DNA from 2 places in the Undibacterium sp. MH2W genome. Region 2 is predicted to be linked to the other one. Evidence: predicted binding sites of a transcription regulator. Region 2 holds the regulator's gene; the other holds the start of a gene.
What was found. Region 2 encodes NrdR, which represses ribonucleotide reductase genes. Its sites were predicted from a motif close to CACNANATNTNGTG; they were not measured.

Region 1: ACO0K2_RS00475 (ribonucleoside-diphosphate reductase subunit alpha) is a predicted target of NrdR. The motif match lies at 4,735-4,748, and genes of this name have one in related genera.

What each region holds. Positions count from the first base shown of each region.
Region 1 covers NZ_JBMPPA010000001.1:101,457-107,259, reverse strand. The annotation lists gene ACO0K2_RS00485 (hypothetical protein) at 99-221, opposite strand; gene ACO0K2_RS00480 (ribonucleotide-diphosphate reductase subunit beta) at 309-1,472, opposite strand; gene ACO0K2_RS00475 (ribonucleoside-diphosphate reductase subunit alpha) at 1,597-4,515, opposite strand; gene ACO0K2_RS00470 (sigma-54-dependent transcriptional regulator) at 5,136-5,803, opposite strand, start outside.
Region 2 covers NZ_JBMPPA010000008.1:99,290-105,092, reverse strand. The annotation lists gene ACO0K2_RS16920 (PLP-dependent aminotransferase family protein) at 1-762, shown strand, start outside; gene ACO0K2_RS16915 (MFS transporter) at 1,009-2,169, shown strand; gene ACO0K2_RS16910 (DsrE family protein) at 2,228-2,665, shown strand; gene ACO0K2_RS16905 (hypothetical protein) at 2,679-3,557, opposite strand; gene nrdR (transcriptional regulator NrdR) at 3,660-4,139, opposite strand; gene glyA (serine hydroxymethyltransferase) at 4,256-5,506, opposite strand; ZMP/ZTP riboswitch at 5,612-5,738, opposite strand.

The sequences.
Region 1 (5,803 bases), on a different contig from region 2:
CTGAACTGCTGCATTGCCTCTGTAAATGCAGCACTTCAGCCATATGATTTACTCTTCATCCGTTGAATGAAAGTGGTAAACCAAAAAAAACGCCCGCATTACATGCCGGCGTCGGTATCTTTTTGTAGAACCCGCAGAGAACGACCAAAAGCCGCAAGACCCAGCATCACTGGGCATTGCGGCACTAACAGTTCAAAGTAATTTAATCTAAGACTGTCCATTCAGTTTGGTGAGGCCTCTCGAGTTTTACATCTCGTGCAAACCGTGACCATTCCTTTTCAGGAATCCGGGGCGCTGATTTCAGCTTATTACTCCCAACTCAGGGCTCCGCCGGTTTGATACTCAATCACGCGCGTCTCAAAAAAGTTGCGTTCTTTTTTCAGGTCGATCATCTCGCTCATCCACGGGAAAGGATTTTCTTCCTGCGGGAACAAAGCATCAAGACCAATTTGCTGTGCGCGGCGATTTGCGATGAAGCGTAAATAACCTTTAAACATAGGCGCATTTAATCCGAGCACTCCACGCGGCATTGTATCCTCTGCGTAGCGATATTCCAACTCCACCGCACGCAAAAACAACGATTTAATTTCATCGCGAAACGCTGCAGTCCACAAATGCGGATTTTCCATCTTAATCGTATTGATTAAATCGATCCCGAAATTGCAGTGCATCGATTCATCACGCAAGATGTATTGATATTGTTCAGCCGCGCCCATCATTTTATTTTGACGACCTAAGGCCAGAATTTGTGTAAAGCCAACGTAGAAAAATAGGCCTTCCATCAAGCATGCAAACACGATCAACGAACGCAATAAAGTCTGATCTGCTTCCGTTGTGCCCGTTTTAAAATCTGGATTCGTCAGGACATCAATGAATGGAATCAAGAACTGATCTTTATCGCGAATCGATTCAACTTCATTATAAGCGTTAAAGATTTCACCTTCATCCAGACCAAGCGATTCAACGATGTACTGATAAGCATGGGTATGGATCGCTTCTTCAAACGCTTGGCGCAATAAGTACTGGCGGCATTCAGGTGCAGTGATATGGCGATAGGTACCGAGAACGATATTGTTAGCAGCCAGTGAGTCTGCCGTCACAAAGAATCCCAGATTGCGCTTGACCAAGCGACGCTCATCTTCTGTCAAGCCATTTGGATTTTTCCACAACTCAATATCGCGCTGCATATTGATCTCTTGTGGCATCCAGTGATTGGCACAGCCTGCCAGATATTTGTCCCACGCCCATTTATATTTGAATGGTACCAACTGATTCACGTCAGTCTGACCATTAATAATACGTTTATCTGCCGCATTAACGCGACGTGCGATATCTTCATCACTCGTCACTTCAGCACGCGCAGCAACTGCTGGCGTAAGCAATGCTTCTTGTTGCATCGCACTTGGCTGCGCTTGTGGCGCTGCTTTCAATGCTGGTGCGACTGGCGCAACTTCATCATCCCAAGATAACATTTATGTATTCCTTACAAAATTAGTTTTCGTTTAAGGCCTTGAACGGTACTCAGACGAAAAAATACTTGAAAGTGCATCGATGGGTGATACACGTTTGTACCACCCTGCACGCATTCTTCAACGCTTATTGGCAAGCTTCACATTCTTCGAAACCTGGGTCGCCAGGACGCAAGTAACATGCTGCGCCTTCTGCCTCAGGTGCAGCAGCAACTGCGGGGGCCGCCGACGCTGCGTTAAAACCAGTACTTCCACCATCAACGGCCACGGCATTCAGTGCGCCTGTTTTGGACGTTGATTTTTCAGTGTGTGTCGCACCAATCGTACGCAGGTAGTAAGTTGTTTTCAAACCACGCAACCACGCCAGCTTGTAGGTCTCGTCAAGTTTTTTACCAGAAGCACCTGCCATGTAGATGTTGAGCGACTGAGCCTGATCGATCCATTTCTGACGGCGTGACGCTGCTTCTACCAACCAAGAAGGGCTAATCTCGAAAGCGGTTGCATACAACTCACGCAGGTCTTCAGGGATACGATCAATACGCGCCAAGCTGCCGTCGAAATATTTCAGATCGGCGATCATGACTTCATCCCACAATCCACGCAATTTCAGATCACGAACCAGATGTTCGTTAATTTCTGTGAATTCTCCCGACAGGTTCGATTTCACATACAAGTTCTGATACGTTGGTTCGATACAAGCGGACACGCCAATGATGTTAGAAATCGTTGCAGTTGGTGCAATCGCTACGCAATTCGAGTTACGCATACCGTGTTGTTTGATGCGTTCACGGACCACTGTCCAGTCCATTGTTTCGGAGAAATCAGCTTCCAGATAACCGCCGCGCTCTTCCGCCAACATTTTGAGTGAATCTTGCGGCAAGATGCCACGATCCCACAACGAACCTTTGTATGAACTATAGGTGCCGCGTTCTTCTGCCAACTCTGTGGACGCCAAATACGCGTAGTAGCACACTGCTTCCATCGACGTATCAGCAAACTCGACCGCTGCCATCGATGCGTAAGGGACGCGCATCATGTGCAAGCAATCTTGGAATCCCATGATCCCCATCCCAACAGGACGATGACGCAAGTTGGAGTCACGCGCTTTCTGTACTGCATAGTAGTTAATGTCGATGACGTTATCAAGCATACGCATCGCAGTACGGATGGTTTTTTGCAACTTAGCGTGATCAAGCTTGCCGTCTTTCATGTGCGCTGGCATGTTCACAGAGCCCAAGTTACACACAGCGATCTCAGATTCGTTGGTGTTGAGTGTGATCTCAGTACACAAGTTAGATGAGTGAACAACGCCAACGTGCTGTTGTGGGGAACGGATGTTGCAAGGATCTTTGAATGTGATCCATGGGTGGCCAGTTTCAAACAACATGGACAACATTTTGCGCCACAGATCGAGCGCTGGTACTTTCTTAGACAGTTCCAACTCGCCAGAAGCAGCCTTTGCTTCATAAGCCAAGTAGGCCTGTTCGAAAGCTTTACCAAATTTATCATGGAGATCTGGCACGTCGGATGGCGAGAACAATGTCCAGTCGCCTTTTTCCATGACACGCTTCATGAACAGGTCAGGAATCCAGTTCGCCGTGTTCATGTCATGCGTACGGCGGCGATCATCACCGGTGTTCTTACGCAAATCGAGGAACTCTTCGATGTCCATGTGCCATGTTTCCAGATAAGCACAGACGGCGCCTTTGCGTTTACCACCTTGGTTGACAGCGACGGCGGTGTCGTTAACGACTTTCAGGAAAGGGACAACACCTTGTGATTTGCCGTTGGTGCCTTTGATATGTGCGCCCAAGGAACGCACTGGTGTCCAGTCATTACCCAAACCACCCGCGTATTTCGCCAGCAATGCATTTTCTTTCAGTGCATCGTAGATACCAGCCAGATCATCGGCAACTGTTGTCAAATAGCAGGAAGACAACTGGGAGCGTTGTGTACCAGAATTGAACAAGGTCGGTGTGGAGCTCATGAAGTCAAAGCTCGACAACAAGTTGTAGAACTCGATAGCGCGGGCATTGCGATCTTTTTCTTCCAGTGCCAGACCCATCGCCACACGCATATAGAACGCTTGCGGCATTTCGATACGGGTACCACGAACGTGCAAGAAGTAACGGTCGTACAGCGTTTGCAAACCGATGTAGCTAAATTGCAAATCACGGTCAGACACCAAAGCCTTCGCCAAACGCTCGAGATCAAATTCGCCGAGGCGTGCATCGAGCAATTCTGCAGCGATCCCTTTTTGGATGAACTGTGGGAAATAAGTAACGTACTCGGCCGACGCATCTTGTTGCGCCACTTCTTTACCGAATACTTCTTTACGGATTGTATGTAACAACAAACGCGCAGTGACCAAGCTGTATGCAGGGTCTTTTTCCATCAATGCGCGGGCTGCCAAAATAGCAGACTTGTGCAGTTCTTCAACTGGAACGCCGTCGTACAAGTTTTTCAGTGTTTCCGTCAGGATGGCTTCTGCATCCGCTAATTTATCCAAACCAACACATGCGGCAGTAATCAGGGCGCGCACTTTGTCGATTTCCAACACAACGCGCTCGCCGTCGATCACGACATGGATCTTCGGTAATTGTGCTTGGGAGGCTTGTTGCGCTTCGCGCTGCAAACGACGCTCTTCTTGATGCTTAGCACGATAGAGCACATAAGCACGAGCCACATCGTGTTCACCCGAACGCATCAACGCTAATTCAACCTGATCCTGAATATCTTCAATGTGGAAGGTACCGCCTGTTGGCTGGTGACGCAACAAAGCAGCGACCACTGTCGCCGTCAATTGCTCAACCAACTCACGGATACGTGCAGAAGCTGCACCTTGACCGCCATTGACGGCCAAGAACGCCTTGGTCATTGCGATAGCGATCTTAGAAGGTTCGAATCCAACGACAGCGCCGTTACGACGAATAACGCGGAAATCGCCGTAGTTAACTGTGCTTGTACCCGTCGGGGAGCCTGCTGTGCTGCTGAGCACGCCAGATTCAATCATGGATGTCGTTGATGTTTCAGTTGAAGAGTGCATTGAGCCTCCAGTGTCAGTTATATCTTGATACGCCGCGAATCTGTCAAACAATCAGTCAAACAATCCTTCGCCGCGCACGGTTACGATCAGGTGTTGCGCATTACTACAAATAGCTAAACTTCGCTAAAAACCGCTAAAAGTGATGCTATTTCTTATTTTGTAAATCAATTGCAGGTGTGAAATGGGAAAAGAAGCAAGAAAGGTAAAACAAGAAAAAACCACTACATATAGTGCACAAATTTTGATTAGCCCTAATTCTAGTACCCCACCTCAGCAGATGCAACCGCTATTTCGATCTAAAAAAAATTTATTTTTTACGAAAATCAACATCAGGGGAATTGACTTTCAGGAACCCACAGTAACTCTTGGTAAATAGTGTAAGTAAGCACTAACGAGAATCCATTTTCATCCAATCGTGATCCCGTCAACAGCGCGAATTTGTGTTATGTCTCAGGGTAAGTATCGGCGAGAGCGCGTCAACCCACCATTGAAAGCGGCGTAATGCTTGTTCTACTTCGTCGCAGTTGAGCAACAAAGCATCACTACCGCGGAATCATGGCGGCATGATCACGGGATGCTTTTGAAAAAATGGCGGATTGTGCTGCGGGGAGTGGCCGCCGTCACTCTTGGATTTTGAGTTTCTGGATTTGGTAACGTAACTGACGGAAACTCACCCCCAGCAGTTCTGCTGCCTGCGTCCGGTTATTGCCAGTTTGTTGCAACGCACGACGGATCATTTCAGATTCAATGCCGTCCAGAAATTGCGGCAATGAAAACGGAAACGCAGGGCACGCAAAGACATCCCCTGCGATTGCTGTCGTAGGAGCTGGGGCATCGGCAGGTACCGAAGCGGAAGAAAGAGTGGGTTCTCTGGCGTCGTCAGGTTTGACGTCTCTCTGACGGTCGTCCAGCGTTGCGAGCGGTGATGACAAGACAGGAACGTGACCTGCGCCTTGCAGCACCAAATCATCGACCTCAATACAACTATCGTTGGCAAACGCAATCGCGCGCTCAAGAATATTCTCTAGTTCTCGGACATTACCAGGAAACGCATACGATGACAGCGCCTGCAATGCGGTCTGGGAAATGGTCATTGGGTCGGTGGATAACTTCCTTAACAAGGCAGTCGACAAGTCTTGGATATCTTCCAACCGTTCACGCAAGGGCGGCAAGCGAAGCTCAATGACGTTAAGCCGGTAATATAAGTCCTGCCTGAAACGTCCTTCAGCAACGCACTGCGCCAAATTCTGGTGCGTGGCGCTCACGATCCTGACATCAACGGCCTCTT
Region 2 (5,803 bases):
GTGCTCGAACATCAGTCTGGCATCAAAGCCATTGTGGTCATGCCCAATTTTCAGAATCCACTGGGATGCCACATGCCCGTCAAGAATAAAAAGCGACTGCTTAAATTGGCTGAACAATGGGATCTTGCGGTGATTGAGGATGATGTGTTCGCCGATGTCGCACCATCCACTGCATTCACTGAGCGCGCTCAGCCACTGAAATCGTGGGACAGACATGGGCGTGTGATTTATTGTGGTTCTTGCAGCAAGAGTATGGCTCCTGCATTCAAGATTGGTTGGGTGGCAGGAGGTCGATTTCACGCCAAAATTGCGGCACTGAAACTGAGTCTGTCTTTGGTCACGCCGCTCGTTGAGCAAAGAGTTCTGTCGGAATTCATGCAAAGTGGTGCGATGCATGGTCACTTGCGAAAATTGCGGGAGCGTCTCGCCGCCACCATTCCACTTGCGACACGTGCTGTACAAGCCTATTTTCCCTCGGGGACGCAGCTCATCAGCACAGCGGGTGGTTGGTGGTTGTGGATCGCCTTGCCAGAAGAGGTCGATACGCTTGTCTTGCTGCGTCGATCAGTCGCACAGGGACTATCCTTCACGCCTGGGGCCATGTTTTCGAATGCCGATAAATTTGCGCATTTCTTGCGGCTCAATATTGCCCGTCCTTGGGGGCGTGATATGGAACGTGCACTTCAATTGTTGGGAGAACTGACCCGACAATTGTTGCTGGAAACGGGCGACAGGGGGCAAATTTCTCGTCCTCAGAATTAATTGTCGATTTGTTCTAGAATGGGCATCCATCTTCGCCGCTTCTTACCATGTTGATCAATGTACGCTGCAACTGCTCTACAGTTGCTCTACAGTGGCTCTGTATGTGCATTGTTGCAATAAGAATGGCGATTCCCCGAATTGAGGTTAGTTATGTCAGCATCACCACATCAGTCTCCCGCGGCCGCTTCTGTGGCATCTCCTGCAACGCAACCACCTATCCAACAAGCTAATGACGCATTTCATAGCATGCCAGTCATCAGTACATGGATGACTTTCTTGCTTGCTGTTTCCTGTGGATTGATTGTCGCTAATTTGTATTATGCGCAGCCATTGGTCGGGCCGATCAGTCAGGCCCTTGGTTTGGATCCGAAAGCATCTGGGTTGATTGTTACACTGACGCAGATTGGTTATGGCGTCGGGCTGTTATTGATTGTTCCATTGGGTGATTTGATTGAAAACCGCCGATTAATCCTAGGGACGATGGTCTTAGGGACGGTGGCGCTAGTAGGTGCCGCGACGGCGAGTACGCCCCTTTTATTTTTGATCGCCGCTTTTTGTATCGGTGTGGGATCGGTCGCTGTTCAGATTTTAGTGCCGCTCGCCGCCCATATGGCCCCCGAAGCCATTCGTGGCAGAGTAGTTGGTAATGTCATGAGTGGCTTAATGATGGGGATTATGCTGGCGCGTCCGGTCGCTGGGTTTATCACACAGATATCCTCTTGGCATGTCGTATTTTATGTGTCGACGGTCATCATGGTCCTGCTGGCGGTGGTGTTATCCCGCGCTTTGCCAACGCGTGTTCCTGTCGCCAAACTTCGCTACGTTGAATTGCTGCAATCTATGTGGCATCTGACGCTGCACACACCAGCTTTACGTCGCCGCGCCATTTATCATGCGTGCTTGTTTGCCGCATTCAGTATGTTCTGGACGACAACACCTCTATTGTTGGCGGGCCCTTCTTTTCATTTGTCGCAAGCCAGTATTGCCTTGTTTGCCTTAGCTGGTGTGGCGGGCGCTGTTGCTTCGCCGATTGCCGGGCGTCTCGCTGATAAGGGCTGGACACGCCCAGCTACCTGCGTCGCGATGCTTTGTGTTGCGGGGGCATTTTTGATGACGCACATTGCGCCTGCGGGCTCGTCATGGGCGCTCGGACTGTTGGTTGTGGCAGCAATCGTGCTGGATTTTGGCGTATCGGGTAATCTCACCTTGGGACAGCGAACGATTTTTGCGTTAGGGGCGGAACATCGCTCTCGTCTCAATGGCGTCTACATGGCCACCTTTTTCATGGGTGGCGCCGCAGGCTCAGCCCTTGGTGCGTGGGCTTACGCTTATGGTGGCTGGTGGTTGGCGTCTTGCTTTGGATTTTCTTTGCCTGTGATTGCACTGATCTATTTTGCAACCGAGTAGAATGGACGTTGTTGGCATTGAGGACTTGGTCCTATTATCACGATGAAAAGGAGTGTGTATGCGTCAATGGGTCTCTCTCGTTGCTACTTGTGTGTTAGCGGTCAGCGCACTTCAAGCGAGTTCTGCCGGTGCGGCGGGTCTGAATAACGATGCCAAAATGAAAGTCGTGGTGCAAGTCAGTGACGATGATCCGCGCAAATGGCAAATGGCGCTGAGTAATGTAAAAAATATCCAGCGCGATCTCGGTGCTGATCACGTCGAGATTGAGGTTGTTGCTTTTGGCCCAGGTATTGCGATGTTAAAGGCAAATGCGGTGACCGCGGCGCGTGTTACAGAGGCCAAGGCGGATGGTATTGTATTGAATGCGTGCCAGAATACGATGGCAGGGATGAAGCTCACACCTGAGGATATGAATCCAGTCGTCACTTACGTACCCTCTGGCGCCGGAGAGGTGGTTAAGAAACAGTACGCAGGATACGCCTATTTGCGTCCATAAAGCGACTAACTCGTCACGGCTGCTTAGCTAGACGTTTTTTCTTTTTTTGATTAGGGAAGCGTTGCAGGAATTTGTTTTTTAAATGCATGACACGCTTCCATAATGATGGTCTCTCACGCGCCGCGCGACTCTGGGCGTCGTCTTCTTTCATTTTCTCCGTTGCATCGACGATTGAAATTCCTTTGACCATCAAGGTCTCGTCTTGGTGTTTTCTACTAACGGGGTCACTCGCGTGCGCAATCATGCCGTCGCTTAAGTGATAGGCTGCAATGGCGGCCGAAATAGCAGGGTTGTTCGACATTGCGGTCGCGTATAAAGCAGGCGTCACAGTGAGTGTGGCGGGTGTCGCAATGGTCTCGTCAATTGTTGCTGGCGCTTGCTGAACCTGTGCGTTTCCGAGACTGGATACGTTGACTGAGGGCGATGTCGATGGCAAGAGTTGCGCTTGGTGAATTTCTGCGGCGACTGAGTTAACGTTCTCAGCTGCAATTGCACTGAGCAGTGCTTCGCTCGTTAAGCTAGTCTGAACCTGGCTATTCAACACAGCATCCGACGTATTTTGGAGTGCAGTCGTCGCTTGCGGTTGAGTCGTTTGGGTATTCGTTGACGTATTGTAGGCAAGTGCGGCGAGCGCGATATTGTTGAATTGTTGTAGTGCGTTGGTTTGCGCGTTGATCTCCGCTGTTGTTGCAGGTTGATTCGCGAGGTCCAATTGCGCTTGCGCATCTGTTTGGAGCAAGTTTTGAATGCGTGCGAGTGTCGATAGTTCGACGACGGTGCCTGATTCAGCGAGTGGCGCGATTGACTGCGACGAGGCATGCGGCGCTGTCGTCGTAGGAATAGCATTGACGGACGTTGCAGGCGGTAGTGGCGGGATAATCGGCGTGCTCATCGCATTCTCCGAATGGTTCTTGGTGTTGTTATCGGCAGTAACAAGCGAGAGTTAAGTGGGGGCGATGAAAGTTTTCTCTGGCATCGCAACAGCAAGTTGATGTTATTTTTTCGTTTTGCTTGCAGCACGATGCTCAACATTGACTTCTTGAATCGCTTCCGCAAATTCTGAAATGTCTTCGAAGCTTTTATAGACTGAGGCAAAACGGATGTAGGCGATTTTGTCGAGTCGTTTGAGTTCTCGCATCACCAGTTCACCGAGTTGGACTGACATGATTTCCCGCTCGCCGCTGGCAAGTAACTTTTCTTCGATACTTTGTACCGCATTGTCGACCGCTTCTGCGGATACGGGGCGTTTCCGCAATGCAAGCATCAGACTGGCGCGTAATTTTGCCGATTCATATTCCGACCGGCTACCATTTTTCTTGACGATGACCGGCATGATCAATTCGATTCGCTCGTACGTTGTAAAGCGTTTATCGCATTGCGCGCAGCGGCGTCGGCGGCGCATGACATTACCTTCTTCTGAGACGCGTGTATCAATCACTTGGGTGTCGTCGTGATGGCAGTAAGGGCATTTCATGTAGGTACGTGTATCTTTCTGATGTAATTTTTCAGGGGTTACGATCAATCGGTCTCATGTGCTGCGCTTAATAAAACGCCACTCAGCGAGTGGCGTTTTCATGCATTGCTTACGACTTACTTCGCGTAGACAGGGAAAGCAGTTGTCAGCTTTTTGACTTCTTCTTTCACACGTTCGATTGTTGCTGCATCGTTAGGATTGTCCAGCACATCCGCAATCAAATGACCTACTTTGATCGCTTCTGCTTCCTTAAAGCCACGCGTTGTAAAGGCTGGGCTGCCTAAACGAATGCCAGATGTAATCATTGGCTTTTGTGGATCGTTAGGAATACCGTTTTTGTTACAGGTCATGTGCGCAGAACCCAAGATGGCTTCCGCTTCTTTGCCTGTCAGACCTTTTGGACGCAAGTCGACGAGCATTACGTGGGATTCTGTACGACCAGACACAATACGCAGACCGCGTTCAGTCAATGTTTTTGCCAATGCTGCGGCATTTTTAACGACTTGTTCTTGGTAAGCTTTGAACTCTGGTGTGAGGGCTTCTTTGAATGCGACCGCTTTACCAGCGATCACGTGCATCAATGGACCGCCTTGCAAACCTGGGAAAATCGCAGAGTTGATTTTCTTTGCAATCGCTTCGTCGTTAGACAAAATGATACCGCCGCGTGGGCCGCGTAAGCTCTTATGGGTTGTGGATGTAACGACGTCTGCAAACGGTACTGGGTTTGGATAAACGCCAGCAGCGATCAAGCCAGCATAGTGCGCCATATCAACCATGAAATACGCGCCAACTTCTTTAGCGATTTTGCTGAAACGCTCGAAGTCGATACGCAATGCGAAGGCAGAGGCGCCAGCGATGATCAGTTTTGGTTTGGCTTCACGTGCCAGTTTTTCCATGGCGTCGTAGTCGATATCTTCATTGGCATCGAGACCATAAGAAACGACGTTAAACCATTTGCCAGACATATTGAGTGGCATACCGTGCGTGAGGTGACCACCTTCCGCCAAGCTCATACCCATAATGGTGTCGCCTGGGTTCAGTAATGCAAAGAATACGCCTTGATTGGCTTGGGAGCCGGAATTGGGTTGAACGTTAGCGAAGTTGGCACCGAATAATTGCTTCAAACGGTCGATAGCGAGTTGCTCAACGACGTCAACGTGTTCGCAGCCACCGTAGTAACGTTTACCTGGATAGCCTTCTGCGTATTTGTTCGTCAATTGAGAGCCTTGGGCTTCCATGACGGCTGGGGATGTATAGTTTTCAGAAGCGATGAGCTCGATGTGTTCTTCCTGGCGATGGTTTTCCAGTTGAATCGTTGCGTACAGTTCTGGATCGATATTGGCGAGTGTATGGTTTTTAGCAAACATGGCTTTCCTGATTTTCCTGTTAATGTAAAAAACGTGATCGGTGATTGTTTTCTATGAGGTGTCAGTCGGACGTGGTCGTAGAGTGGCAGCCTCACAAATTTACCATCAGGCTACCCAGGCGCACGGCGAGGGTCTTTCGACCCCGAAATCTCACGCTTCCCGATGGATATCCATCTTTTGTTGGTGTTCATATAAGAGTCAGCCAACGTTTTCGCCAGTCACGTGAGACGAAATGGTGCACAGATTTTACGTGATGCCTTATGAATGGGCAAGCATAGCGTGCGATCTTTTCGGTGC